Regions from separate parts of the Iodobacter arcticus genome, predicted to be linked through region 2. Evidence: riboswitches for the same ligand, from Rfam matches in the RefSeq annotation. Region 2 holds a riboswitch; the other holds the start of a gene.

Region 1 (15,137 bases), on a different contig from region 2:
TATTTGATGAAGCAGTAAAAAAGAAGTCTGCGCCAGCCGTGTTTCTAAATCGTGTAAAAAGAGCTCGCCTTGGCTGCGATAATATTCTTGAGGGTGGGCGGGGTAGCGGTCTGCATATTTATATTGATCAAGATGAATTTTAAATATCTGATCATTATGGTTGATCAATTCTGCAATCTGCTTACTTAAAGCTTCATTCTCTTTGCAAAGCCATTGCTGTGGATCGTGCTGCTCTAATGCCCAATGCATAATTTCGCGGCTTTGCTCTATTACTTGTCCGTTATTTAATACTAAGACAGGCACCGTGCCTTTGGGCGAGGCGTGGAGTAATGCGGCAGGTTTATTACGCAGCACAATTTCGCGTAATTCAACTTGAATACCAGAATATTGAATGGCCATTCTGGCACGCATGGCGTAAGGGCAACGGCGGAAGGAATAAAGAATAGGTAGCATAGAATTAGATTTAATATTTTGGCGTGATGATACAGATTGCAGGCTGTTTGTGGAGTCACAGCTTGCCAGATGTGAGCAGCTTGCCGGATGAAAGACGGATTGACTACTAAAGGGCCAAGTTTTGCTGTATTTCACATATCTTTTCGTTAAATTAACTCGCTATTACCTTTGCGTTTTACTTTTTTAGTGCCTTGCCATTGGGCCAATTGGCAAATTTCCAGTCTTGATAAGTATTCTGGTTGGCAAAGCTGGCAAAGTCGCCGGGGAAGCGGTGTTGCTTTAAGGGCTTGCCAGCGGCTTTGCTATACACGCCCATAAAGCCACCACCGGGAGCTGTGATATAGGCCCAGTCTTCCCCTGTCATGGGGTCTTTATAGGCTTTGCGGATAAAGCGTCTTGGCGCAGGGGTGCGTGGATCAAGCACCAGTTCTTCTAGTGTTTTGGGGTATTGCGTGCCTTGCATCATATTTTGCTCACTATAGAGCTTGATGCCCCGGCGGATTTCAGCACCTACGCGCAGCAGTTCTTCTTCTTTTGCGCGCTGGGCACGGTTTTGCCATGCTTCGCCGACTTGGGCGAGGTAAATGCCCATGATCAACACGGCCATCAGCGCCCATGCGTAAGCAAAGCCTGATTGTTTCTTAGAATATGGCACGAAATAAGCTCCCGATTGGCATACCGTCATACCCGTGTGTTTTTATCGGGGATCTAGCAGCAAAGCTGGGTTCCCGCCAAAGGCACGCGGGAATGACGATGTTTTGCAAAGAGGAGTAGATACGAAGCAAACCCTTACCAGCTATTGTAGGCCGAGCCATCATTGCCGCTTCCTTCTGCACTGCTTTTTACGTCATACACGCCGCTGGCGTTTTCTGGTGGGATCATCTGCCAGCCATCGTTTTTACCGGTAATTGGGTCCATCGGCATTTCACGCAGGTATTTGCTGCTGACTAATTCATTAATGGTGGCGGGATAGTGGCCCGTATCGGCATAAAACTTGTCGATGGCATCACGCATGGCCACGAGGTTGTGTTTGAGTACAGTTTCATTGGCGCGCTCGGTTTGCTGAAAATAGCGTGGTACAACAAGGGTGAGCAGGCTGGCCATAATGGCGAGCACGACCAGCAGCTCGATCAGGGTGAAGCCCTGTTTTGAAGACGACACATGCGCCATGGTGGTCCTATTGATGATGGGTTTTTACTTGTTGTGCTAGAACTAAAGTCAAAAAAATATCTTCTATAGATGCTGCCGCACAATCAAAAAGCGTTGAATCATCGTAGGGCGGGTGGAACCCGCGTACTTTTTAGCATTGCTCGCGGGTTTCACCCGCCCTACAAATGCCGTGTTTCAAGCGTGGCTCATATTAACTACCATTTCTTATAAGCCGTGCCATTCATCCCAATTCCGCTACTGAGTGAATACACATCAAACACATCGCGGCCTTCTTGCGGGGCGTCGGGGGGGCTGGTGTAGCTGCGCAGGCCCCATGTTTTTTCGTCGCTACTGCTTGGGCAATCGCAGAAAGGATCTCTGGGCAGGCGGCGTAAAAAGTAGATCATTTTACCATTGGGGTCTTTGGCGTCTTTTACCCCGGCGGTTAAAACGCTCAGATTGGGGGGGTAGCCATTATCATCGATGTTTTTTTTAACTTGTCCCTCGTCTGCCGCTTGTTTGTAAGCATCAATACCCGAGCGTATTTGCCATAGCGCACGGCGCAATTCTTCTTCCCGCTGGCGGGTGGCGGCAATTTGCGAGAGCGGCATCGCCACCGTTGCCAGTACCGCCAGAATGGTGAGGGTGACCATCAGCTCAATCAGAGTAAAGCCGTGAGCAAGCCGATGGCGTGATTGCTTAAAGAGCATGCTTAGCGGCGTCCCATCCCATTGCCACGGCTCGGCGGCGGAGCAACAGGTTGGGTGTTGTCTTCTGTTGTCTGCGGCACTGGATTAGGCGCTGGGGCGGATTGTGGTATTGGCTCCGCCACGGCTTGCGGCATGATGGGCGGAGGCGCTTGCATCATGACGCTGCCAGTTGCATTGCTATTGATTTTAATGCTGGAGCTGGTGCGCAGACGCAGTGGATTAGTACTGATTGCACCTTCAGTGCCGCTGTCAAAGGTGGTGATATGCGGCGATGGCAGCGCCAGATTGCGCACCACACGAGGCGTAATCAGGAGGATCAGCTCAGTTTTGCTATTATCATCTTTCTTACTACCAAATAGTCGATCCAGGCCCGGTAGCTCGCCCAGCCCCGGTAGTGCATTTCCATTGGCTTGATCGGTACGCGAGAGTAAACCGGCTAATACTTGTGTTTCGCCATCACGAGCGCTCATATTGGTGGTGGCATTGCGCGTGCCTACTTTATAGGCGATCAAGCCGTTGCGGGTGGTGATGCTACCGGTGACATTAGAAACCTCGAGCGATACTTTTACGCTGATGTCGTTATCGATGGTGAGCGTTGGCTCTACATTTAGCGTAAGGCCCACATCTAAATAGGTGATTGATTCAGAAGTGGTGCCGTTATTATTGGTGGTGGTGACTACAGGAACACGTTCACCAATTTGCACCTTGGCTTTTTCCCGGTTTTTAACGCGAATTTTTGGATTGGCCAGAATATTGGTATTGCCTTTCTGGTGAGTAAAATTAGCGCTAATCATGGGGGATCCCAAATTAACCAGCACATCGCTCTTATTTAGATTACTGAGGCGATCTAGACTTATTGCGCCCGCCGCGATTGGGATGGCTGTAATATTGTTGATGGGGGCTAAAGAGGCGGAGATCGTATCTGGATATTGAATCCCCATATTCAGCACATCGGTGCTACTGACTTCCAGAATTTCTACATCCAGAATGATTTCTGATTGTGGTAAATCCTGGGCAGCAATCAGGCGTTCAGCCACGGCAATGGCTTCTGGCGTATCGCGCATTACCAGCATGGATAAACGCTCGTCGATATACACATCTTTGGTTTTAACCATTTGTTTAATCATGGCTAATACCTGCTTAGGATCGGCATTGGATAAATAAAAGGTGCGCATCACCAAATCTTTGTAATCACGATCTTTATCGGGGCGTTTTGGATAAATTAAAATAGTGTTTTCATTTAATATTTTTTTATCGAGTTGATTGGTGGTCAAAATTAAATTGATCACATCTTCAACGCTGCTATCGTGCGCATAAATGGTGGTGCGTAAATTGGGCGCAACATCACGATCAAAAATAAAATTAACTTTGCCAATGCGCGAAATAATATCAAAGACGCTGCTGAGGCTTTGATCTTTAAATTGCAAAGAAATAGGATTTTTTAAAGATTGCGCCAAGCCGGGGCGTAGCGTGGCTTCGCGTGTTTTACGGCTTTCTATTTCATCCCTCAGTCTGAGCGCCTGCGTATTGCGCGGATTATCGATCAGCATTTGCGCTAAAACATCCAGCGCTTCTTCGGGCTTATTGTCTTTGATTTCACGCGCATATTTAAGCATGGAATCCTGACGCGCCGCGATCTCTACCAGCCGTAGCCCCTCGGTTGCACGGTAATTGCCCTTGTCGTGCGAAAGCATCTGCTGATAGCGATTTGTGGCCAGCTCGATATCGCCACGCGCACGGGCATTGTCGGCTTCTTTCAGCAGCAGATTAAGCGTGCTGTCTAATTGCCGCTGAAAGCTGGCGCGCAGCATAATATCATCGGGATAAAGCTTGGATTTTTCTTTTAAAAGCTGCAAGCCTTGCTCTACTTCGCCTTGATAAATGAGGCTTTCACCCTGCTTGCGGGCCATGTCGGCAGCACAGCCAGTCAGCAAGCTGGCTGCAATAAGAGTCATGCTAAAAGCGCGCTTCAAAGTGTTGCTCCAATAGAAAGCATCCGCAGCTGCTTGAGCGGCAGGGGAAAAATAGGTTGCTGATTGAACTGGCACAAAGAGCGCGTTTTCAAGGCGTCGCTCCCAAGGACAGCACCTGCTGCTGATTGAGCGGCATAAATGTAAAAATAATTTGCTGGCGGGTGACTTGATCTACTCGCCACGAGCCTAGTAAAACTTCCCCTTTTTGCACGCGGCCAAGGGCATTGCAGCTTTGGCAGACCACCATTTGCTGGCCGTTTGCTTCAAGCACCACGTAATCGATCTTACCTTCGTGCCAGGTCGACACTATTTTAAACGGCAAAGGCGGCGCAACCGGTGGCGGGGTTGGGGTCGGTTTAGGAGTCGGTGTGGGTTTAGGTGGCGGCGGTGGAGGCGGCTGCCATGTTTGGATCGGGAATAAATTCACCGCCACACTGCTGGCCGCAGACGCCGCCGATGCTTGCGCCGCAACGGCCGACGCTTTAGCGCTGGCTTCACTGGCCGTTGCCGCACGCTGTTGGCGGCGGGCAGGCGTGTCATCGGGCTGGCTATCTTGCCAGGCAGAGTAAAGCGTGAGTAAAACAGTAATCGCCAAAACAATTTGCAGCGGGCGCGAGATCATGGCTGCACCTCGCTTAAATACGACATTTCAATCTGCACATTCAGCATGGCGTCGCTAATTTGCGGGCGCGATAAATTTAAAGTTTCGATACGCACGCCGGGTATTTTTTCTAATTCACTAATAAATTGCTGCACGTCTGGATACAGCCCATTTGCTGGGAACTGTAAGCCGTAGCGCAATAGCTGGCCGCCCACTTCGGGCGTGGCTTTGTAATCGCTTTGCTGCAACACAATGTGTTTTTGCTCGGCCAGCTCATTGAGCTTGAGTAAAAACGCGGTAAATTGATTCGATTGCGGCAGGCGCTCGGCCACGCTGCTGGCGGTAGCAGATGCGCTGGATGCCGATTGTTTAAGTTTCCTTGCCGCCTCTAGCAAGCTCAGCTCGCGGCGCTCTAAATCTTTTTGGATGGGTTGTAGTTTTTGCACATAAAGCGCCCCAGCCAGTAGCAGCAAAACCAAGCCTGCAATCGCCAAAATCCCCGCATATTGCCGCCATTGGCGCAGATACCAAATGGCCTGTTGTATGAGTCGCTGCGCATTCATAGCCGCGGCTCCCAAACGATATCTAGGTTCACTTGCACCGGGTGAAAAGGATCGCTGGCGCGCAAATTATGCCGGGATAAAGAAACGGCTTTTACCCCCTTGCTGCTGCCGAGGCGATCGACCAAGGCCAGCGCATCGGCGAGGGTTTTGGCTTCTAAATCCAGCTTGATCAGATGCTCGCTGCTGGCTAGCTCGATACGGGTATAGGCAATGGTGGGCAGCCAAGTTTGCTCGAGCACCGCCAGTACCGGCCCGATGGCCTGCTGCTGTGCCTGATGCGCAGCCAATACCTTGGCATTGGTTGGTGCTTCTTTTTTCTCTTTGTTCTGTGCCTCATCCAAGCGACGGCGTTGCCAGCTGATCTCATCTTCACGAGCATCCAACTGCTGGCGTGCCTGATCGCTAATATCAAGGCGGGTCATCACCCACAGTAGGGCAATCACTGCCGCTACAACAAGGGCTAAACCCAGCCAGGGCGTTGAGCTTGGGGACCGATGAAAGTCGAGTTGCATAGGCTTCATGCGGCAAGGTCCGGTTGATCGCGATGCGGGGGCAATATCGTAGGGCGGGTGCAACCCGTGTATTTTTGCACGATGCTCATATCGCCAAATCCCCAGCAAATAATGGATGGACCGCGCCTAAATAGTTGACTTCGCATTGCGGTAGGCTGAGTTTGGCGAGCGGGTGGTTGGACGAGCTGATATAAATTTGCGGTGGCAAAGACACTTGCGCCAGCATGGCCGCTTGACGCAATAGCGCCGCCATACCGCCATCGAGCAGTGCTTCACAATCTTGATTAAGCGGCAGGCTGACGATGCCTTGCCATGCCGTATCCCGCCAAAAACCACAGCAAAGCTGATCGGCCTCGGTGATCACCAGTGCAAATTCGGTAGCTTTGAGTTGTTTGCGATGCTGCTGGTGTACTGCCGAAAAGAGCGGCTGCACACTGCTTAAGCGCAGCTTATTCACGCGCGCCAGCTCGATGATCACTTGGTAAATGGATTCATCCATGGCGGCGATCAAGCGCGATTCACCATAGCCCGCTGGGTTGATACACAGCCGCCAGCCTTCGGTAGAGCCACCAAATTGCTGGGCTAAAGTTAGCCGAGCGTAAGCTTTCCAATCATCGGGCTGATACAAGCCATCTTGCCAAGGCAGCACGGCGTAACGTACCCAATCCCCGCTGAGCAGTATATTCAATGTGCTGATGCTGCTTTTAGGACGAGTCTCTAGCCGCTGCTGCAAAGCCAGCGCAGCAGATTGCACATCAACCGTGGTCGACGCCCATTCAGTATCTGCTTTTTGTAAGCGCGGCTGGCTGGCCAAAGTCAGCTTCTTGCTCGCTAGCCAAACGCTATGCTCAATCCATAAAGGGGGCACGATTGCTTTCCTGCAAAGTAGTTAGGCAATAAATTCAAATCTTTAAAAATGCTAAAAAGTCTGTAGACACAGAGACCAGTGAGCACACAGAGCACGCAGAGAAAAACAAAGGTATATAACCATTCAGGGTGGGCAAGTCTTTATGCCCACGCGCCTACTCCATTGGCAGTCCATGTCTAAAACCCAAGTCTTGAAACACGGAGGCCACAGAGAACACGGAGTTTCACGGAAAAACCTATCTAAAATCAGATCAAAATCATAAAACCACCTATTGATTTCACTAGGGTTTCCTCGTTTTTCTCCGTGTGCTGCTTTTAAACTCCATGTTCTCTGTGTCTACAGATCTAAGGTTCTTTTAAGTTTGTTGCGGTGCGTAACGCCTACGGCGTTTTGCACCCTATGAAACTACAACACGTAGGGCGTGGTGCTTTATCCAGACGCATTACGCCCTACGTTTCCTCGTTTTTCTCCGTGTGCTGCTTTTAAACTCCGTGTTCTCTGTGTCTACAGATCTAAGGTTTTTATCGTTTAATCCACAAAAGTCACACGATTGATTTCTTGTAGGGTGGTTTCTCCGCTGGCCACTACGGCCAAAGCTTGCTGACGCATCGACAAAAATCCAAAGCGTGCGGCGAGTTGTTTGAGTTCTACGGCTGGCGCGCGGCTGGCAATGGCTTGCTTTAGCTCGTCGTTTAGCCGTAATACCTCGGCAATCGCCTTACGCCCTTGGTAGCCGGTATTACGGCAAGCCTTACAACCAACGCCTTTACGGAATCGCCAGCCTTTCACTATTTCGCTGTTTAAGCCCGATGTGGCGAGTAGCTCTTCGTCGGGCTCGTCATCCACTACGCAATGCAGGCACACTTTACGAATCAGCCGTTGGGCCACCACGCCGATCAGCGCATCCACAAAGCTATTCGGCTCTACGCCCATATGAATAAAGCGGTCGAGCACCGAAAACACATTGTTGGCGTGCACAGAAGTGAGCACCAAATGGCCAGTTAGCGCCGCTTGCACCGCAATATTGGCGGTTTCGCCATCGCGAATTTCACCCACCAAAATCTTATCCGGATCATGGCGCAGCACCGAGCGCAGGCCACGGGCAAAGCTCAGGCCTTTTTTATCGTTCACAGGAATTTGCAATACGCCGGGCAGCTGGTATTCCACCGGATCTTCAATGGTGATGATTTTCTCTTCGCCGGTATTAATCTCAGAAAGAGTGGCGTAAAGCGTGGTCGATTTACCTGAGCCGGTAGGGCCGGTGACGAGCAGCAGGCCGTAAGGCTCACGCGCCAAACTTCTGATCCGCGCCATCGTGCCGTCATCAAAGCCTAAGATATCTAAACGCAGCTGCTTAAAGGTATCCCCTCCATTTTGCTTATCTAATACCCGCAGCACGGCATCTTCGCCGTAAATCGACGGCATGATGGAGACGCGAAAATCTACTTCCCGGCCATTAATCCTTGCCTTAAAGCGTCCGTCTTGCGGCACGCGGCGCTCTGAAATATCCAGATCGGCCAGCACCTTAATCCGAGAGATGACTTGCTCGGCGGTCTCCAAGCCGTTTGCGCCGCCAATATGCAGCAGCACACCGTCGATACGGTATTTAATGGTTAAGCCATTTGGCGTGCTTTCCATATGCACATCAGATGCCTTGGCCTTGAGCGCGTCGTACAGCGTGGAATTCACCAGTTTGACCACTGGCTTTTTATCAGCCGCCAAGGTCGCCAGTGAAATTTCAACGATGCCGTCTTGATTGACTTCACTTTGCTCGCCAACCCCTAGCTGATCCATCGCTCGGTGTGAGGTTTCAAACTGCTCTAAGTAAGTGCGTAGCGCCTGATGATGGGCAAAAGCAGTTTTATAGCTTACAGATAAGCGCTGGCGTAGCCAGTTACGCAGAGCGGCATCGAAAGGATCGGCCAGCACAACACATAGCCCATCTGTGCCATCGAGTAGCAGGCATTGTCTTGCCACGGCTTCACCGTAAGGCAGCAGATCATAACGCGGACTAAGCGCGCTGATGGCATCGAGGCTTAAAAACGGCAAGCCCAGAAAGCGGCTAAGCTGCTCGCCGTAATCGGCATCGCTTAGGGATAGCGCCTGCTGCAAACGCGGAGCAAGCGGGGCCTGATCTTGGCGTAATGTTTGGATCAGTTCTAGGCTGAGCTTGGGTGAAGAGATTGTGATCGCTTCAGTCATCGCTGGCATATATGTGGCATCTGTCATTGCATATTCCCAGCCAGCTCAAAAATCGGCATATACAGCAGAAAAACAATTCCGCCGATCAATACGCCAATAATCAACATTAAAATGGGCTCAAAAAGGCGGGTAAACATATCGATGGCGCGTTCTAGCTCTTCATCGCAAAACTGCGCCGAGCGCTCGCACATGGTGGCCAGCTCACCGCTTTGTTCCCCAACGCGTAGTAAGCGTTCCGACACAGGCGTTGTCAGTTGGTAGCGGGGTAGGGCTTGAGAAAGGGCCTGGCCCGATTTCACATCGACCAAGGCTTGCTGTAAGCCAAGCTGCATTTTTAGTGGCAATAACTGCGCCGCCAGCTCCATCGCATGCACCACCGAAATTCCGCCAGCCAGCAGCAGGCCCACGGTGCGGTAAAAACGCGTCAGTGAAAATAAGCGCCGGTATTGCTCTAAACGCGGTAAGCGCCAAAAGGCTTCACGTAAAGCACTTTTGGCTGCATCGGTACGCAGCAAAAACACCGCCAACACCACGCTAAGCACCAAGCCGCCAAACATCATCAAGCCGTGCTTGTGCACCAAATCCCCCCACCACAGCATCATTTGTGCCGCAAAAGGTAGGTTTGTCATCGACGCGTAGATCTGGCTGAACTTTGGGATCACATAAAACAGCAAAAACAGCATAATGCCGCCGCCAATACCAATCACGACCAGCGGGTAAATTACCGCCGAAATGACCTTCTTTTTAACTGCGGCCAGCCTAGATTCGTAATGGTGATAACGCCCCAGCGCATCGGCAAGGTGGCCCGTTTTTTCTGCTGAGCTAACGGTGGCGATATATAAAGGCGGGAAGTGCTGGCTCATTTGTGCCAACACTTTAGATAAGGGTAAGCCTTGGTACAGGCCTTCAATCATGCGGCTTAATACATCGCCATTCGTATCTTGCGCGCTCTTTTCTTTAAGCGTTTCTACTGCTTCAACTAGCGTCAGCCCCGCTTGCAAAAGCGCGATCAGCTCTTGGGTAAATAGCGATAGGTCAAATGCTTTGGTGGAGAGTTTAAAGCTGCTGTGCGCCTTGGCAGATAAAAACTGCTGTCCTTGCGCCGTCAGCTTATCCTTTAGCTCGCTTTCATTAGCGGCGTCGATATCCAGCTGCAGCAGTTTGCCTGCCTGCAAGGCTTTAACGGTGTAGCGCATGGGGGCTTCTAGATGGGCTTCGTAGGGCGGGTGAAACCCGCCATTTTGTAAAGGAATATAAGTCAGCGTGCATTGGCGGCTTGCACCCGCCTTAAGCGTTAATAGCTAACATCGCTATCTTCCCCTGTACCACCGGCTTTGCCGTCTGCGCCCATGGTCAGCAAATCGTAGTCGCGGCCGTTTTCCCCCGGTTTGTTGTAAACGTAAGGCCTATCCCAAGGATCTGCCGGCACGTCTTTCATCAAATAAGGGCCTTGCCACTTTGGCTCGTCACTTGGCTTTTTGGTCAGCACATTGATGCCTTGCTCGGTACTTGGGTAGTGGCCGGTATCAAGGCGGTAATGATCGAGCGCATCGGCAATCGATTTCATCTGGCTTGCCGCAGTCTTAGTCTTGGCTTTGCCTACCTCACCAAACAGCTTGGGGCCAACGTAACCGGCAAGCAGGGCAATAATCAGCAAAACAACGAGTAATTCCAGCAGGGTGAAACCTTTGGACAGGCGATGATTTTTCATTTTTTTTGTCTCTTCCCGTGAAGGCTAGCAGGAGCCGCCTTTCATCTTCTATCCCCGCATCGTAATACGGCGCTTCTTGCGGGATCAAGCCTTTTTCACGGCTTTTGCCTAGATGGAAAAATACCGGGCTTGAGGTACGCATTACGACTGGCTGAGTAGAGTAGATTGTGTGGCTGTGAATTGACTAATTTGCTAGTTAGTAAGGTGGTATGAGTACTGGCTATGGGAGGCTAATTTTTGTTACCGTAGCTGGGTGATAGAGTGTGATGTTTTTAAGAAATAGCTATAGTTTGCAGGGCGGGCGCTCTTCATTTTTTGCTTTTTGTTTAAATACGCAGCTAAAGGATATTTAAGATGAAAAAATTACTTATTACGATGATATTAGGTTTGCTGGCAGCAACGGCAATGGCCGGGCCTAAGGAAGAGAAAAATAAAACGCTGGTGCTTAAGTTTTACGATATTGCATTTAATAAGCTGGACACCGAGGGTGTTTTACCGTTTATTGCTAAAGATTATATTCAGCATAATCCGGAAGTAGCGAATGGTGTGCAGCCTTTGCAGGATTTTATTCGTTATATAAAAGCTAATTCACCGAATTCCCGTGCTGTGATTAAGCGGGTGATTGCAGAGGGTGATTTGGTGATGTTGCATGTTCACTCCCAAGATAAAGCCGGTGAGCGTGGCGTGGCGATTGTGGATATTTTTCGCGTTAAAAATGGCAAGATCATCGAGCATTGGGATGTGATTCAGGCCGTGCCAGAGAAAGATGCCAATGGCAATGGTATGTTTTAAGTGATTTAAGCAGCCGTATTGCTGCTTATTTATTAAAAAGCCCCATGCTTATTGTCAGCGTGGGGCTTTTTATTGAGCTTAGTACTAATCATGAATTGACAGCCAGTGCAAGCTTCAATAGATTGGCTGCTGCCACGCGGCCATGCTTGGTTTGATCGCCAAGACTTGCCGCAGCCATTGCAGGAGAGACTGTTAGCACAGCGCCGAAGGGGAATCGCCCCAGAAACTCTCAGGCAAAAGAACTGTGATGGCGTTGGCAATCTGGAGAGAAGGTAGGTTTAGCCTGCCTCGCCGAAGGAAGCATGGCCGATGTGCTGCATCGTGCCGCAATCTCTCAGGCAAAAGGACAGAGGGGCATCGTTCGGCTTACGCTGAGCGGGCACTGTTATCCTCTACGCCCTGTTCAAACGTAGCCGCTTTGCACTTCTAACCATGGATTACATCCGCTAAGTCGTGAAGCTTGCTCACCAGCATGTGAAAAACAACAACGCTTAGTCGCTTCATTTTGCGATTAAGCTGAACGATATACCGTAAAAACAATCTATTAAAAAACAGATCTAACAATAGCCTGCAAGCGACTCGAGCATGCACTCAGCGCAGCAGCAGGCATTACCCGAGATACATAAAATGGCAATTAGCGTATTTGATTTATTTAAGATCGGCCTGGGCCCATCCAGCTCGCACACCGTTGGCCCGATGCGGGCTGCGCGTACCTTTGCTCGTCGTTTAGAGAAAGACGGCATCCTTGAGAAAGTCGCCAAAGTAAAAAGCGAGTTATTTGGCTCCCTAGGTGCCACGGGCAAAGGCCATGGCTCGGATATCGCGGTTTTACTCGGCTTGCAGGGCGAATCACCTCGCCTTGTGGACACCGAAAAGGTGGATGAGATGGTCGCCGCCATTCGTGAAGGCCGAAAGTTAAATCTGCTTGGCAAGCATGAAATTCAATTTATTGAGGCCGAACACCTCATTTTGCATAAGCGCAAAACACTGCCATTTCACCCGAATGGCATGACTTTCGAAGCTTTTGATGTGACAGGCGAGAGTCTCTCTAAGCGCGCTTATTACTCGGTAGGTGGTGGTTTTGTGGTGGATGAAGCCGCCGTGGATGCGGGCTTTAATCCGCCCGGCGTGACGACGCTAAAGCACCCGTTTAAGAGCGGTGCCGAGCTACTCGCTCTGTGCGAGCGTCACGGTAAAACCATTAGCCAGATCATGTTAGAAAACGAGCTGGCCTGGCGCACCGAAGATGAAATTCGCGCTGGTCTGCTGGAGATCTGGGCGGTGATGCAAGCCTGTGTAAAACGGGGCTGCGAGCATGAGGGCATTTTACCTGGCGGCTTAAAAGTAAAACGCCGCGCTGCCGATATGTATCAAAAACTGCTGGCATCCCCTGAAGCCGCGCTGCGCGACCCGCTTACCGTGCTCGATTGGGTAAATTTATACGCACTGGCCGTCAACGAAGAAAACGCAGGGGGTGGTCGGGTGGTGACTGCGCCTACCAATGGCGCAGCAGGGATTATCCCTGCCGTAATGCATTATTACGCTCGCTTTACACCGAACCCGAGTGATGATGGCATTGTGCGATTTTTCCTGACTGCGGGCGCGATAGGTATTTTGTTTAAGCTGAATGCTTCTATCTCTGGCGCAGAAGTGGGTTGTCAGGGTGAAGTGGGCTCTGCTTGCTCGATGGCCGCAGGTGCGCTGGCAGAAGTTTTGGGCGGTACGCCTGAGCAAGTCGAAAACGCCGCAGAAATTGGCATGGAGCATAATCTGGGCCTGACGTGTGATCCGGTTGGCGGCCTTGTGCAAGTGCCATGTATTGAGCGCAATGCCATGGCATCAATTAAAGCGATTAACGCCGCCCGTATGGCGCTGCGCGGCGATGGCCAACATTTTGTATCGCTTGATCGCGTGATCAAAACCATGCGCGATACCGGCCGCGATATGAACACCAAATACAAAGAAACCGCCCGCGGTGGCTTGGCAATTAATATGATTGAATTGCCGGTAAATATCGTGGAGTGCTGATTTTTTAGAGTATCTAGAAAACGGCGGGGAAACCCGCCGTTTTTTTAGCCACCACGATGTGCCGGGCATTGCTCACCCACAAGCGGTATGGGGCTGGGCTTTACCTGCAGAATCGATGAGTGATGCAGATGCGGCGTTTAGCCACTCTAAACGCGGCATGTTGGGTATCTTATTGCAACAACGTCTGATTTTGCTAGCTTCACCTCTGAATATATCCATCAATACGCTAGAGCCTGGCTGAGCCAAAATTACTGGGCAGTGGGTATTTTTAATTGCGTGAATACCGCAGATTTAACGCCTTTGGCGGGAGATTAGGGGCAATCCTATCAACTTAAGTAAATGTTTTCGTAGGGAGAGTGCAACCCGCGAGCGATGCTGAAAAGTACGCGGGTTGCACCCGCCCTACAAATAGCTACAGTTTTTATAGGGTGTGCAAGTCGGTTTTCTTGCGCACCGCTTTGGAGCACAACGACTTCATCGTTGTGCTCCCTGCGAAACCTGTTGTTGTATTACAAGGTGTGCTTTTGATCGGTAGGCTTAAGCTCCGACTGCCGCCTTACGCCGCTCAATCTCTGCCATAAACTCCCGCAACTCTTCCGGAATATCCTGCTCCAGCCGCTGGTAAACGCGGCAATCCGGCGTGCGGGTGATCAGCTTGTAATTCACCAGCTCGCGGCGCAGCAGCACGTGATCGCCAATGGCTTCTGCGCTTTTAATCCATTCATTGGCAGCTTTCTCGTCCATTTCTAGCTGGGCGGGGAAGCTGGCCCAGACTGGCCAGATGCAGGGTAGTTGCTCAGAAAACTTAGTAGGCCAGCGCATCAAACGCCCTTGCTCATCAAAATACCGAAGCAAGCGTTTGGTCAGCGGGGAGTAGATATTGCTTACCGGCGTTGGCGCTTCTGCTGCCGCACGGAGATGCTGAAAATTACTAAAGCCAGCGGCGCGTGCCAGCATATTGAGGATTTGCAAGTGGCCAGGGGCGGCAGGCTCGAGTGCCCATTGCTGTTTGAGCGAGCGGGCGAGAGCCGAAATATCGGAAGTATAAAAAGGGTAGGTAGTGCGCGACATGGTCGAATCTCCTGTCGTGCCTAAGTCTGAAAGACTGCCGCTGGTCGCCGTTACGGCTTGGCACTAGGGTTCGGGCCAAGCAAAAACTAGATGATTTTTTCGCCATGGCAGGTTTAGCGTGGTTCATATGAACTGGCGACGCCTAGGTGAGCTGCAGACCTGAGGGGGATGATAGCTCAATATATGGATTTAATTCAAGTTGCGGTAAGTATTTGATGATTTTATTATGACATTTGCTTGTTCGTATCCCTCTATATACTTAGACTGCTTAACTATTGTGTAAGTCGATAGATAGGGATACGGCCTGAAATAACTCCACTATGCGCATCAAGTTAAGCCAATGACATGCCGGATTTTTTTGTAGGGCGGGTGAAACCCGCCAGAATTTGGCATGAAACACTATGGAAAACGGCGGGTTTCACCCGCCCTACGAATGATGAAATGCTTGCAAATGAGTGGTCACGGGCATGACAAAAGCCTAACTTGATGCCTATAACGGCTTGA
Region 2 (15,137 bases):
ACTTGTTCTGGAGCATTGGTCAAGTCGTCATTGCTTTCCAGAATCACACCCGCCAATGGCGCGTAGATATCGCTAGCAGCTTTAACCGACTCAACCACACCACAAGCGTCATCTTTGGCATAACGTGTGCCAGCTGCTGGCAATTCTAAAAACACGATATCGCCCAGCGCTTCTTGCGCGTGGTTGGTAATACCGATGGTGATGCTGCCATCTTCTTCAAGACGAAGCCATTCGTGCGTGTCAGTGAATTTCAAATTTGCAGGGATAGACATAAAAGTGCTCCGGTATGGGGTGTGTTGTTGTGTGCTGTGTAAGGTCAAAAAGTTCTGTAGACACAGAGAAAAAATGAGAACACAGAGTACACAGAGAAAACCGATTAAGTAAAAGCTTAAACGGTGTGTTTTCTCTCCGTTCTCGTTTTGTTTTTCTCTGTGTTCTCTGTGCCTACAGATCTTAGGTTTTTATGAAAGCTGTGATTTACCGTTGCGTACAAAAGGCATTTTTACCACGCGGGCGGCTAGTTTTTTGTCTCGGATCGCTACGTGTACGGTGTCGCCGATCGCAACGCCTAGCGGTAAACGTGCCATCGCAATGGATTGTTGCAGGCTAGGGGAGAACGTGCCGCTGGTGATTTCACCAGTCCCGTGTTCGGTGTGCACCACTTGATGGCCGCGCAGTACACCGCCTTTATCTAGCAGCAATAAGCCTAGGAATTGTTGGGTCTGGCCTTGAGCCAGCAGGGCTTCTTTACCGACGAAATCGCGCTCGGAAACCAGATCAATCGTCCAGGCCAGTGCCGCATTCAGCGGGTTCACTGTTTCGTCCATATCTTGGCCGTATAAATTCATACCGGCTTCTAGGCGTAGCGTGTCGCGTGCGCCAAGGCCACATGGGCGAACGCCAGCGGAGATCAGTTGATTCCAGAAATTTTCAATTTGCGTAGCAGGCAGTACCACTTCAAAGCCGTCTTCGCCGGTGTAGCCCGTGCGGGCGATCATGATGTCGCCAATTTGCACAGCATTAAAAGGCTTGAGGTCTGAGCTGGCGGCTTGGGTTTCTGGCAAAACTTGCCAAACTTTAGCGCGGGCATTGGGGCCTTGTACGGCCAAAATAGCTAAATCATTGCGGGAGGTAATGGTGAGGCCGGTATTCCATTCGGTATTAAGCTGCTGCATCCATGCGATATCTTTGTCAGCCGTGCCCGCGTTAACCACAAGGCGGAAGTAATCTTCGGCAAAGAAATAAACGATTAAATCGTCGATGACGGTAGCTTGTGGGTTGAGCAAGCAAGAATAGAGCGCTTTGCCGGAAACTTTAAGCTTGGCCACATTATTGGCGATGGCGCGGGTCAGGAAGGCGCGAACTTGTTCACCCTTGATATCCACCACACGCATATGGCTCACATCAAACATGCCGGCATCGGTGCGAACGGCGTGATGTTCTTCGATTTGCGAGCCGTAGTTTACGGGCATGTCCCAGCCGCCAAAATCGACCATACGGGCGTTGGCAATACGATGGGCAGCATTGAGTGGGGTAGTGTGGAGTTGGGCGGACATGGCGCTCTCGGGCATAGCGCTGCAAGCCGATTAGGCTTCTTATATGCAGCGGCCCCTCTGTCCTTGGTACCTGAGAGATTCCAAAACGGTTCATGACGATCCGTTTTGTTAGCCCCTTCGGTGGGCGTTGTGCACGCCACTCTCCAGAGTGTTGATGCCAAAGAGTCCTTTTGCCTGAGCGTTCGCGGGCGTTGCGCCTTCGGCGGCACCAAGGGTTTTCCCTAGGTACTCTCTCCTCTTTAGTGGTCGAAATTTAACCACTTAGGCGCCGCTTGTCAATTTTTACATGTACAAACTGATGTGCACATTACTTATGATTTTGGGGTATTTAAACGCCATAAAGCCCCGCTCAAATATGAGCGAGGCTTTCTTTGGGCTAAAGGGGGGGGGGGCCAGGCGCGCTATTCAGCAAATTAACTGTGGTCTGTCCCCAATGCTGTTCCCCAATGCTGTTCAATGGATAATTGCTTTTTTTCTTAATGATAAAGTATGACGAGCAGAGTTGCACATTTGGAAGATTCGATTCGATTCGATGAGGTAGTCTGAATTCCGTAGACACGCTTGTTTGGTAAACTTTGAACCAACAGGAGTGAGAAATGAGCAAAAGAATAACGCAAAGCCATACGCTGGAATTTCGGGCGGAAGCGATCAAGCTGGTGTTTGAGCAAGGGTTTTCAGTGGCCGAGGCCGCAGCACGTTTGAGTATGAAGCAGAGCACGCTGGCGTATTGAGTCACACAAGCCCGCAAAGTAGTCAAAACCCCTTCTACACCGACCGTGATACCCAGTGCCGCTGACCTGATGGCCGAGGTTTGGCAATTACGCAAAGAGCTGGCCGAAGCCCGAATAGAGCGCGATATCTTAAAAAAAAGCGACAGCGTACTTTGCCAGGGAGTCACTGCCCGGTACGTGTTCGTGAAGCAATGGCAATCTCAATATCCAGTCAAGTTGTTGTGCCAGACTTTGGCGGTATCTCGCGGTGGTTTTTACGCCTGGCAGAAGCGACCACCTTGCCGCCGTTCGCTAGAGAATGAGCGTTTACGGGTAGAGATTCGGGCCGCACACAATAAGACTCGACGGACTTATAGCACCAAGCGTTTGCAGGATGAACTAGCAGAAGAAGGCATTAAGGCGGGTCGTGACCGGATCGCCCGGCTGCGGCGTGAAGAAGGCATTCGTTGCATCCAAAAGCGTAAATTCAAAGCTACGACGAACTCAAACCATGCTCTGCCGGTTGCAGATAACTTGCTAAATCAGGAATTTAAACCCACTGAGCCGAATCAAGTCTGGGTGAGTGACATCACCTATATCCCGACGGGTGAAGGCTGGCTGTATTTGGCAGGTATCAAGGATGTCTTTACCTGCGAGATTGTCGGCTATGCCATGGGATCACGTATGACTCAGGAATTAGTCGGCCAAGCGCTGTAGAAAGCCGTGAAATGGAAGCGGCCGCAAGCCGGCTTAATCCTGCACTCAGATCGGGGTAGCCAGTATTGTTCGCATAGCTATCGGAAGCTGATTGAGCAGTTTGGTTTGCAGGCATCGATGTCGCGGCGTGGGAACTGCTACGGCAATGCGCCGATGGAAAGCTTTTGGAATAGTTTGAAAAATGAGTTGGTGCACCATCACAGTTACGGCAGCCGGTTTGAGGCAGAAGTATCGATTCGAGAATACATCGAAATTTTTTACAATCACCAGCGGCGCCACACACGCTTGGGTAATCTATCTCCGGTCGCGTTTGCACAAAAGATCAGCAGGCAAGCGGTTGGAATTTGAGTGAGGCGTGTCTACGGTTGTCAGGACAGGTCAGTCCCCTATTGTTGTCGCTATTGTTTCACCTATTGTCTAGACATCTTTGAACTCATTTTTCAGTAGCTCTGAAAATTTATCTTTTGCACGATGAAACCCTGTATGTCTGTTCCAGATAAAGTAATTCTGTATCGGCATCAAGCCACTGAATGAGTATCCACTTATACTGCCAATCCTTCTGAACTGCTCAAATACTCCTTTGGGCACCAAAGAAACTCCTGCGCCAGAACTAACGCACCCAAGAATGGTGCCATAACTTGCTATGTTAGTTATTGGAGTAGGTATTTGATGTTCGTTTAGCCAACCTTCAAGGGATTTCCTGTAGGGGCACCCTTCTGGCCACATAAATATATTTTTTCCGATCAAGTCTTGCGGAGTGCTTATTTCGCCCATCGCTGGCGAGGCAATTAACACAAGCTCCTCTTTATATATTTCCATGCGCTCAATGTCTGGGCACTCATCTTTGACCGCAATGATTGCACAATCTAGTTTATGCGCAACAACGTCACTTAACAATTGCGACCAGATCCCAGTACTGAACTCCATTTTTACCGAGGGATAACTCTGATGATATCTGGATAAAATACTAGGCAGTCTGCCGGTCGCAGAAGACTCTATTGCACCAATCTTCAGTAATCCAGAGGGTTCTGACTCAGAATCGAGAGCTCTACGAGCCTCTTGGCACAAAGACAAAATTTTATTTGTGTAGCTTAGAAATAACAATCCCGAAGGGCTAATTACAAGCCCTCTACCCTTTCTAATAAACAAGGGTGCTCCAAGCTCTTTTTCTAAAAGCTTAATTCTGTTCGTAATGTTTGACGGAACGCAGTGCAGTAATTTAGACGCCTGAATGATGCTTCCTTGCTCGGCAACCACTTTAAACATCGTTAATTGGGAAAGCTCCATCTTAATTGATCACTAAAAATGAATGATTAAGTCATTATAAGTTACTTGTTGCTAAGCTTTCAAGCCAATAGCATTAGCGTATCTGGTCCTATGTAAAAAATTTTACTGGGGTTAACCAAATAAACCCTAGTGGATAAAAAAAGGCGAAATTATGAACTCAGCATCATTGCAAAGTCGTTTTGAGGTTATTGAAAACAATAAGTCAATGCAAAAATTCGGTGAAACTTTCATTGAGGCATTATCCAAGCATCTAGGAGGTTTGAAAATACCAGGCAGGGCTATCCTCGAAAGCCTCCAGAGGGAGCCTCTTTCCGTACAAGTTGAGCAGGTAGTTGAAATTAAAAATGCCATGGAAGAGGTGCTGTGCCATTCAGTCACTCAAGAAGCTCAGTCCTGGGCTGAAAACGCATTCAATGCACTTTTGAAAAAAGACAAAGCTGATGCCGGTGTTTTGAAGTTCTTTAATGGATGGAATGAAACCCATAAAACAACGAGCTTAGTTTCCGCAAAAATCATCATGCGTCTGTCTGCAGACGCACTATCTGTGCCTGCCGAAAACCAAGGGGGCTATCATAAAGTTATGGCTCACATGCATGAGGTTGCGAAAGATGATTTTGGCCTAGGGCATAAGGGACATGATGGCATGTACAGCTATCTGACAGCGGCCTTTGAGGCGCCAGGCTGGGTAGAGGCCCAATATAAGGTTAATGAATGTAACGAGTTTTCTGAATTCCTCTACAAAACAGGCGTGGCGGAATATAAGTCACCTATGAACTCCCTTGAGCACAAACAATCCATTATGGATGCCATGATGGTCTCCATCGCCTCCGAACTTTGGAATGGAAGAGAATATAACTTCATAGCTCAATACATTGAAGAAAAACTTCTGTCTATAAATCCAATGTTGGCTAGCAACCCTCAGAACTTACGCAATGCAAAAGGATACGTTTTGGGCCATGCTGGAGAGGTAGAAAACAAACATGGCTTGCATGCATTAGCCGCTGCACAGGCTTACGGTCGAACGGTCGACCTGACATTTCAAATAGATCGACTGAAAGAAATAATGCTTGATTACAACAGCCGCGTTGGAAAAGCTTTTGACTCTTTGCATGCAGCTTTGATGTCGAATAACTAACCCGTCCGCAACTTTTATTCTGGAAGCTCCGCATCAAAAGTGAAGGTTGCTCTCTCCGGATGAGACAGTCACCATCGTGCCAAGGGAAACCTCGATGGATACCGCACTAAATTGACTGCAGAATTCAGGGCATCACAGACCTCATATCGAAAGGAAATCATAATGCTCAGTCAAAAACTCAAATCCGTACCGGATATTTTATATGGATTTTGAAAGTACTTTAGCTGCATTGGGTTTTTTTGCTTTCTGTGGTGGGCTGATTGATGCAGCTGTTGGCGGCGGGGGGCTTGTACAGGTGCCGGCACTCTTACACGCTCTGCCCCAACACAGTTTGGCAACGGTTTTTGGAACTAATAAGTTAGCTGTATTAGCAGGTAACTTTTCTTCAATATTCACTTATCTAAAAAGAATAAAAATCATATGGAAGCTCATGCTTCCAACGATGTTTTCAGCATTTATATTCGCTTTCCTTGGAGCTCTCTCTGTTTCCTTAATTCCCAAACGACTTATGGAATATGTTGTTTTTGTAATTTTGATCGTCATGGCTAGCTATACATTTATTAAAAAAGATTTGGGACGATTTAGTACTAACATACGCTGCGGAAAAAAAGAGATTTTTCTGGGGGTGTTTTTTGGAGGTTTAATTGGTTTCTATGATGGGGTATTTGGGCCAGGCAGTGGTAGCTTACTACTTTTTATTTTTGTCAGATTTTTTGGATTCGACTTCCTGAACGCTTCAGCTTCAGCAAAGCTGGTTAACTTAGGAACATTTAGCGCCGCGCTGTTGTTTTTTATCCCATCCGGCAATGTTTTATGGGAAATAGGTGGTGTGGTTGCTATATGCAATATCGCGGGCTCTCTCACGGGTGTTTTTTTGGCCTTACGCTATGGAAGTGGTTTTATTCGAATATTCTTTTTAATTTTACTTTTGTTCCTTATAGGTAGGATGGGGATGTCGATATTCTTATAGCTCATAGCTGCTGTATCAATCAATTTATCCTCTCCGGCCCGATTTAGAAAACAATAGGTACACACTCCACTGATCAAGCACGATACCGCCTAATTTAATTACGCGACTTATATAGTCTGTTTAAATGGTGGATTCAAAAATAAATTAGCATGAAATACCGCCGCATTCCGAGTGTAATGCGGCGGTAATCATTTTAAGTATGCCCAGGTGCAGAATTCAGCAGATGCGTATCTTGATTTTGCACCAAGCTTAAATAACGCTCGTATTGCTTGAGCACATCGGCAATCAGCTCTTGCTGGATCAGATATTGCACATCGTAGCCTTGGCGGCCGTCTTCAAAGAAGGTGATGGGCACATAGTGATGCGGCCTGCTCGACATCGGTAACGATGCGTCACGTAGGGCAAAAGTAGCCACTGGCTGTTTTAAAGGTCGCACACCGTAAACAAAGTCACGCAGATTCGCTTGGGGAACAATCAAGGAAACCGCGCCATCGTCCCCGTGTAATACCGAGGCACTCAGACCTTGCTTTTGTAGCTCGGTGGCGACTTCATTCAGCGCAGGCTCAACACTTTTGGTGATGAATTTTTCGACATCACTCAGGCGGGGCTCATGCAGAATTTGTGCAAGGCGGGTTCGCCAGTGTTGGCCTGTCCAGAAGGTGGTGCCAGGTGAGAATTTCTGCGAGAAGTGCTGCCTATCTGCCGCTAAGCCTTTACACAGGCTAAAACAGAGTAGCAGCATAATCACCGTGAACGGCAGGGCGGCAATCAAGGTGACGGCTTGCAGTGCTTTTAAACCACCGGTAGTCAGTAAAATCGCAGCAGTTACACCGAGTAGGCCAGCCCAAAACAGGCTTTGCCAAGCAGGCGATTTTTCTGCGCCACGGGTGGCGATGGTGTTAAGCACAAAAGAGCCCGAATCGGCCGAGGTGACAAAAAACACGGCAATCAGCAGGATGGTGATTGATGAAGTGACTTTTACCAGTGGCAGGTATTCAAAGAATTTGAATAGCAGCGCATCCACATTGCCCGCGGTTTGCGATAGCGCACCGGCAGCGGTATGCATATCCAGCCAGATGGCGGTATTGCCAAAAATCGTCATCCATATCAAGTTAAACAGCGCAGGAATCAGCATCACGCCGATGATGAATTCACGTAAGGTACGGCCACGGGAAATTCGCGCAATAAACATCCCTACGAAGGGCGACCAAGAAATCCACCATGCCCAGTAAAGCAGCGTCCAGCCACTAAACCAGCCTTCTTTTTGTGTAGGCTCGTAGGTATAAGAGCGGAAAGTTAGCTCGACGAGGCTAGAGAAATAATGGCCGATATTGTCGCCAAATGCGCCAAGTAAAAACAGCGTTGGCCCGGCAAATAGCACAAATAGCATCAGAATAATGGCGAGGCTTAAATTAAGCTCGCTCAGGCGGCGCACGCCTTTATCCAAGCCCGATGCAGCCGACCAGCCCGCAAGGCCAATCACCACAGCAATCAGGCCGTACTGAAATTGCAGATTAGAAGTATCCCAGCCGGTAAGCGAATGCAGACCGGCGCTGATTTGCAAAATGCCATAGCCCAGCGTGGTGGCAATCCCGAAAATAGTGCCGCAAAGCGCAAATACATCGACGGCATGGCCGATTGGGCCATTAATTTTGTCGCGTAAAATTGGGTAGAGGCCGGAGCGAATGGTCAGCGGCAGATTGTAGCGAAAGCCAAAGTAGGCCAGCACAAGGCCAACAAGGCAGTAAATCGCCCACGCATGAAAGCCCCAGTGAAAAAACGTCATGGTCATGGCTTCACGGGCGGCAGCCATGGTGCTGCCTTGGGCCAGTGGCGGCGATAAATAATGCTGCATCGGCTCGCCCACGCCGAAATACATCAAACCAATACCCATGCCAGCGGCAAATAGCATGGCCACCCAAGAGGTAAAGTTGTATTCGGGTTTGGCATCGTCCGGCCCTAGGCGAATATTGCCGTAAGGGCTGCAAGCGATGGCGACGAGGGTGATGACAAAAACAGCCACAGAAAGAATATAAAACCAGCTGAAGTTTTGCGTGATCCAAACTTGCCCATGCGAGAAAAGTTGTTCAGCGGCCTGTGGGTTAAGTGTGCAAATGGCGAGCAAAATGCCAATTAAAATCATGCTGGGTAAAAACACTGGCATGCTTAAGGTGTGATGAAAGCGGGGTTGGGGACTTGTATTCATGAATCTCCTTGTAGTGGCCAAAAAACGAGGCCGTTTGGGGATAAAAAGCAGAATTCAGTTTTATGCTTATGTATTTTAAGACTATTTGCATAGAAACGCGACAGGCACTCTAGCAATTATTTCTGGGTTTGTAATGTTGAATAGTACAAAGGCGTGACAAAATCACATTTAAATCTTTAAGCGTAAAAAGGCTTACTGGCGGCTGAATGTGCTGCAGCTTTGCGCACATTGCACCTGATTTCTGCCTGCCGCCTTGGCTGCATACATGGCTTGATCTGCGCGGTTTAAGAGATGATCAAGGCTGCTGTCATGGTCTTCCAGCATCGCAACGCCAATGCTAATTGTGATACGGATGGTGTGTTCTTCATAGGAGACGATTGCTTGTGAGGCTACGGCCATACGCAATTTATTGCCTGCCAGAATGGCCTCTGCCTGTGTGGTACCGGGCAAAAGTAATACGAATTCTTCGCCGCCCCAGCGGGCAAAGCTATCGGACGCGCGTAGCTCGGCGTTGCATACCCGGCACAATTCTTTGAGGGTAAGGTCGCCCACCAGATGCCCGTATTGATCATTTACATTTTTAAAGTGATCGATATCAATCAGCAAAATAGACAGCGGTTGTTGATAGCGGCGGGCATAAGTCATGGCGTCTTCACAGCGATGTTGCCACTCCCGCCGGTTGGCTACACCGGTTAGCTCATCCGTGGTGGCTAATTCTTCTAGGCGGGTATTGGCTGCAGCTAAAGCTTTGGTTCTGAGTGCGACTTCGGCTTCGAGCTGTTGGCGGCTATGGCTGAGCAGCTCTTGTAATAAGGCTAAGTAATGTAGCGTTAAGCCAATGGAGAAAAGAAATAACTGCAAATTAAGAAATGAAAGAATAGGGCTGGGGTTTACAAAGGGGCCGGCATGCTGGGCGGTGCCGATCACTGAAAGTGTAAAAACAATAAACAGGGCTAAGGAGGTGCCTGCTAATCTGAAGCGAATCGCAATTAAAAGTAAAATAGGCAAGATGAGCATCAGTATATAGCTGTAAAAAAGAAAGCCGAGCGCAACAATCAGGGTAAGAATAGTTAAATAAGGAACCGCTGCCCGATAGTTATTTTTTAATGCCCCGGATTTCCAACTTACATAAATAGGTACGATGATAAAAAGCCCTGCCGTGTCGCCAATAATCAACACCAGCATTTGTTGCAGATTACTTAATAAATCCTGATAAACGATCATATTGCTCAGTGTCAGTACGCCATGCAGGAGCACCATGCTGAATAAGGCGGGAATAAAGCAAATTTTCAGCCAGAAATGGGGCAGATCGGTGGGCTTTTGTAAGGGGGGGCGGTGAGTGGTTTCAACAAAGTGATGCCATGCTTTGGCCGCCATCCATGATTGCCAGGCATCAATGGCGGCAGGTAGTATGCCTAGAATAAGTGCCGCAGCCAGCGGTTGTTTGGCATCGAGGGTGTTGAGGGACGCGTAATAGGTGGGGGTATTGAGGATAAAGCTGGCGGCAAAAATCAGCGGAAGTGCAAGGGGGCCAAGCTCTAGTAAAATCACTAAGCCGCAGCCAGCAGCAAGCCAGATAATGGCGATATTGCCTGGTGGTAGGTGGGCAAATTGAATACTGATCAAGCCAATGCCTACATAGGCTATGAGCAGGAATAAGGCGGTTAAAGCCTTAATGGATGTCAGAAATGTAAGAGCGTGCTTCATTACATTTTTTCACTGATTCGATCGTTAAGCTTATCTTATAATTTTCACAATTGTTAATTATTTGAATCGAGAAAGAAATTTTTTTTAAGACGGAGTAATTGGATTGCCCGCCTGATGGTGTTGCGCTTTCTTTATAAGTGATTAATCGCTTGTGGTGAATCGTTTAAATGGCCACATTGGGTGTTTATCAAAAATTAGAAGTAAGCCGCAATAAAAATTGATTATGCTTCTTTTGCCTGAGTGCGGCCTCAAAGTAAATTAAAGGGGGTGGGCGCTTGTGCCTCTGGATATCCGAGGGGCTTAGATAGAATAAGGGCGTTCCGAAGAACGCCCTTATTCATTAGTGGATGGTGGGCTCTGCTTTACTGAGATTGCTTAAAGCAAAGAACATCATTTTCGGCATCGATGGTGAGCAGATGGCCTGCACTGATTTTTCCTTCCAGAATGGCCCGCGATAACGGGTTTTCAATTTCGGTTTGTACTGCGCGTTTTAAAGGCCTTGCGCCATAAACCGGATCAAACCCTGCTGCGGCTACAATATCAAGCGCAGCATCGGTCACGCTCATTTCGATTTCCATATGCGCTAAACGGTTTTGTAAGCGATTAAGCTGAATGCGTGCAATATTTCTGATGGCCGCCTGATCGAGTGAATGGAACACCACCATTTCATCAATCCGGTTGACAAACTCGGGGCGGAAATGGCCTTGCACTTCGGCGAGCACGGCCATTTTGATGAGCTGATAATCCATGCTGGCCATCGCTTGAATTTGTGCGCTGCCTAAATTACTGGTCATCACGATAACCGTATTTCTAAAGTCCACCGTGCGCCCTTGCCCGTCGGTTAGGCGGCCGTCGTCCAGCACCTGCAGCAGGATATTAAACACATCGGGGTGCGCTTTTTCGACTTCGTCGAGCAGGATGACGCTATAGGGTTTGCGGCGAACGGCCTCGGTTAAGTAGCCGCCTTCTTCATAGCCCACATAGCCCGGAGGCGCGCCAACCAATCTGGACACGCTGTGTTTTTCCATAAATTCGCTCATATCGAGGCGAATTAAATGGTCGGGCGAGTCAAATAAAAACTCCGCCAGTGCTTTAGTCAGCTCGGTTTTCCCTACGCCGGTTGGGCCAAGAAATAAGAAGCTGCCGTAAGGGCGATTAGGGTCTGAAAGGCCTGCGCGGGAGCGGCGGATGGCGTCGGAGACCAAACGCACAGCCTCGGCTTGCCCAACTACTTTTTGATGTAGGGCGCTTTCCATGGCGAGCAGTTTTTCGCGTTCGCCTTGCAACATGCGGCTGACAGGGATGCCCGTTGCGCGGCTGACTACTTCGGCAATTTCTTCTGCGCCGACTTGGGTGCGTAGCAATTTGAGCTTGCCACCGGTGGCCTCGGACGCTTCGGCGGCTTTGAGCTTGGCTTCTAGCTGCGGCAATTGGCCGTATTGCAGCTCGCTGGCTTTGTCCCACTCGCCACGACGCTGGGCAGCGTCCATGGCGGTTTTAACGCGCTCAATTTCTTCCCGAATCGCTTGGCTGCCGAGTACGCTGGCTTTTTCTGCTTTCCAGATTTCTTCTAAGTCTGAGTATTCTTTCTCTAGCCGTGCGCTTTCCTCTTCTATCAGGGAAAGGCGCTTTTTAGAGGCATCATCTTTCTCGCGTTTTACTGCTTCGCGTTCGATTTTGAGCTGAATAATGCGTCGATCCAGCTTGTCCATCACTTCGGGCTTGGAATCGATTTCCATTTTGATACGGGCAGCGGCTTCGTCGATCAGATCAATTGCTTTGTCGGGTAAAAAGCGATCGGTGATATAGCGATGGCTTAGCTCGGCGGCGGCCACAATCGCAGGGTCGGTGATTTCTACCCCGTGATGGATTTCGTATTTTTCTTGTAAGCCGCGCAGGATGGCGATGGTGGCCTCCACGCTAGGCTCGTTCACCAGTACTTTTTGGAAGCGGCGTTCTAGTGCAGGGTCTTTTTCAACGTATTTGCGGTATTCATCCAGCGTGGTGGCGCCGATGCAATGCAATTCGCCCCGTGCCAGCGCGGGTTTGAGCATATTGCCCGCATCCATTGAGCCTTCGGTTTTGCCCGCGCCCACCAGCGTATGCAGTTCGTCGATAAAGATAATGGTATTGCCTTCGTCTTTGGCCAGCTCATTGAGCACGGCTTTCAGGCGCTCTTCAAATTCGCCACGGTATTTGGTGCCTGCCAGCAATGACGCCAGATCGAGCACTAAGACGCGCTTAGATTTGAGCGATTCAGGCACTTCACCATTCACAATCCGCTGGGCGAGGCCTTCTACAATCGCGGTTTTACCCACGCCCGGTTCGCCAATCAATACCGGATTATTTTTGGTGCGGCGTTGCAAAACTTGCATGGCGCGGCGGATTTCATCATCGCGGCCAATCACTGGGTCTAGCTTGCCCGCCTTGGCGCGCTCAGTCAGATCCATGCAATATTTATCTAGCGCTTCACGGCGTTGATCTGCTTCCGAGCTGTCTACACTTTGCCCGCCACGCACGGCATCAATGGCTGCTGCGACCGCTTCTTTCTTGGCGCCGTTTTCTTTGAGCAAACGGCCTGTTTCGCCTTTATCTGCTGTTAAAGCCAGCAAGAATAAATCGCTAGAAATAAATTGATCGTTGCGTTTTAGCGCGGCTTTGTCCGTTAGATTAAGTAAGTTACTCAGCTCTTTAGAAACAGTCATTTCGCCATCGCCGCCAGTCACTTTAGGTAGGCGTTCAATGGCGGCAGCAAGGGCGGTTTTGAGCGGATTAACATTCACCCCCGCACGGGCTAGCAAGGCGGAAGTGCCGGAATCCACGTCGGCCAGTAGCGCGGCCAAAACATGCTGGGGCTCAATATAAGGATTGTCGTTGGCATTCGCGCTGCTTTGCGCATCGCCTATGGCTTGCTGAAATTTTGTGGTCAGTTTATCAAAACGCATTCCGCACACCTCCAAGGTTTGTTCTTACGTTAGATATGGGGGCGTGGCAGGGCGAGATCAAGGGTCGAGAAAACCCAAATCTTAAACCACGGAGGAAAAGGAGTGCACGGAGGGCCACGGAGAAAAACATAGGATTGGGTTTGCCTTTGTTTTCCGCTACGAAGTATCGTCATTTCCGAGGGCCTTTGGCGGGAATTCAGCGGGGCTGCTGGATCCCCGATCAAAGCACTCGGGGATGACGGTTTTGCTATATTAGCCGCCACACTGTTTTTGTGCCTATTGCATAAAATAATCCATAGCCTAGGCAAATGAGCGAGCTCCAAATTGCAAAGGAGTTTATTTGCTCAGGCGCAATAAAGTAGGCAGGGATGAAGGCAAGGCCACGTACCAGATAAATCAGTGAAATAAGAGTCAGACAAATACGCATAAATGGGAAGCGTCGAATGAGGCCCGCGCCCGAAAAAGCATATAGCCCCCAGATAAATAAGATTGCTGCAATGCCAGTGGTAATTGCAGCGGGCATTAATGAACCCGCTTCAGCCATAGCGGCCATGTTCTCGCCTGCGCCAAAGAAGCGATACCATTGAGCGCCACCAAAGATGATTGCAATATGGACTAGCCCCGCAATAATGCTTAAAACACCGCCTATTATTAAGCTTTTTTTTTTCATCTTTGCCTCGGATTATTTCTACACTGTAAAGGTATGATTCAAGTCTACATAAGTAATATTGGGAGGGCAAAACGTTTTATCTTACCTTTGCGTGAGGAAATGTTACGTCGATCTGTTCGCGCGGGCACAAAGGCGCGCCCACCCTAAGGGATGGGAGAGTACTTACGCTCCGCGATTTAGCCCAATAAAATGCTGCAATTTGGCGAGGATTTCTGAGCGGGCAACGGGCGGGATGATGCTGTTGTCGTCGTTTAATAAAATTTGCTCTTCGGCTTGGCGTTTGACTAGCACTTCGGAGAACACGCCCGCTAGCTCGGGGCGGGAGAGGAGAATTTGCTGGAAGGATTCTTTATCAATTCGGTAGCACTCCACATTGCTACTCACCACCACGGTGGCCCGGATGGCTTCACCCGTCATCAAGCCCATTTCGCCAAAAAAGCTACCCGGCCCCAGCTTGGTGAGTAATTTACGCTCGCCCCGGGTGGGTTGTACCCATGCTTCGGCATCCCCCTTAATGATGATATACAGCCACTCTACTTTTTCGCCTTGGCGAATCATCACGTCGCCTGCCACATAGGGCGTAAAGCGCAGCTTGTCGGCGAGGGTGTGCAGCTCTTCTTCTTTTAAGGAGGTGAGTAGCTCCAATTTTTGTAAAACAGCAAGGCGCTCTTGAGTGTGCTGCTTGTGACGGCCTTCAAAGTAGCGCTCGTTTTCCTGTGTGACGAACACTTTATATTGCGGCGCAGCCAAGCGCAGGCTGTTGCGGCGTAGCACAGCATCGATCAGGGTGCGGATTTGTGAATCGGTAGGGTCGTCGTTCAAGATATCGGTAAGCCAGTAGCGCGCGGCGTAGCGGGCATTGCCTTTTTCAACATTCATCAGCAAGCAAGAGGGCGGAGGGTCTTGGGCAACATTGGGCGGAGCGGCTTCGCGGATGGCGTTTTCTATTAGCTGCATCACTTGTGTGGGCAGGGTGTCTAGCCCTACCTCAAACCAAACCCAGCGCCGCCAAGCCAGCGGTTTGTCAACGCGCTTACCGAGTAGCTGAAACTGGCCTTTCATCAGCATGCCGTTGGGAATCATTACCGTTTCGCCGTTGCGCGTTTCAACGCGGGTGGCTCGCCATGATAAATCGACCACCCGGCCGGTAAGATCGCCTAATTTAATCCAGTCGCCTTGCTCAATCGAATTATCTAAATGCAGTGCCAGCCCCGCCAGAATATTGCCCAGCGTA

The links. A riboswitch is a leader RNA that binds a small molecule or an ion and turns the genes downstream of it on or off. The one in region 2 is predicted to bind glycine.
Region 1: another riboswitch for glycine. It lies ahead of ACFQNF_RS20685 (L-serine ammonia-lyase); the one in region 2 lies ahead of gcvT (glycine cleavage system aminomethyltransferase GcvT).

What each region holds. Positions count from the first base shown of each region.
Region 1 covers NZ_JBHTBQ010000047.1:26,652-41,788, forward strand. The annotation lists gene ACFQNF_RS20620 (glutathione S-transferase) at 1-453, opposite strand, end outside; gene ACFQNF_RS20625 (type II secretion system protein) at 629-1,108, opposite strand; gene ACFQNF_RS20630 (type II secretion system protein) at 1,243-1,623, opposite strand; gene ACFQNF_RS20635 (type II secretion system protein) at 1,818-2,312, opposite strand; gene ACFQNF_RS20640 (secretin N-terminal domain-containing protein) at 2,315-4,267, opposite strand; gene ACFQNF_RS20645 (hypothetical protein) at 4,374-4,907, opposite strand; gene ACFQNF_RS20650 (hypothetical protein) at 4,904-5,449, opposite strand; gene ACFQNF_RS20655 (hypothetical protein) at 5,446-5,970, opposite strand; gene ACFQNF_RS20660 (hypothetical protein) at 6,047-6,829, opposite strand; gene ACFQNF_RS20665 (GspE/PulE family protein) at 7,358-9,058, opposite strand; gene ACFQNF_RS20670 (type II secretion system F family protein) at 9,055-10,227, opposite strand; gene gspG (type II secretion system major pseudopilin GspG) at 10,326-10,742, opposite strand; gene ACFQNF_RS20680 (nuclear transport factor 2 family protein) at 11,097-11,534, shown strand; glycine riboswitch at 11,705-11,789, shown strand; gene ACFQNF_RS20685 (L-serine ammonia-lyase) at 12,162-13,562, shown strand; gene ACFQNF_RS20690 (hypothetical protein) at 13,621-13,803, shown strand; gene ACFQNF_RS20695 (DUF2087 domain-containing protein) at 14,100-14,633, opposite strand.
Region 2 covers NZ_JBHTBQ010000009.1:92,989-108,125, forward strand. The annotation lists gene gcvH (glycine cleavage system protein GcvH) at 1-272, opposite strand, end outside; gene gcvT (glycine cleavage system aminomethyltransferase GcvT) at 462-1,556, opposite strand; glycine riboswitch at 1,610-1,707, opposite strand; glycine riboswitch at 1,709-1,804, opposite strand; partial or broken gene ACFQNF_RS05870 (IS3 family transposase) at 2,153-3,331, shown strand; gene ACFQNF_RS05875 (LysR family transcriptional regulator) at 3,401-4,270, opposite strand; gene ACFQNF_RS05880 (hypothetical protein) at 4,422-5,405, shown strand; gene ACFQNF_RS05885 (sulfite exporter TauE/SafE family protein) at 5,608-6,375, shown strand; gene ACFQNF_RS05890 (BCCT family transporter) at 6,569-8,581, opposite strand; gene ACFQNF_RS05895 (sensor domain-containing diguanylate cyclase) at 8,774-10,288, opposite strand; gene clpB (ATP-dependent chaperone ClpB) at 10,651-13,233, opposite strand; gene ACFQNF_RS05905 (flagellar basal body-associated FliL family protein) at 13,481-13,903, opposite strand; gene ACFQNF_RS05910 (cyclic nucleotide-binding domain-containing protein) at 14,066-15,137, opposite strand, start outside.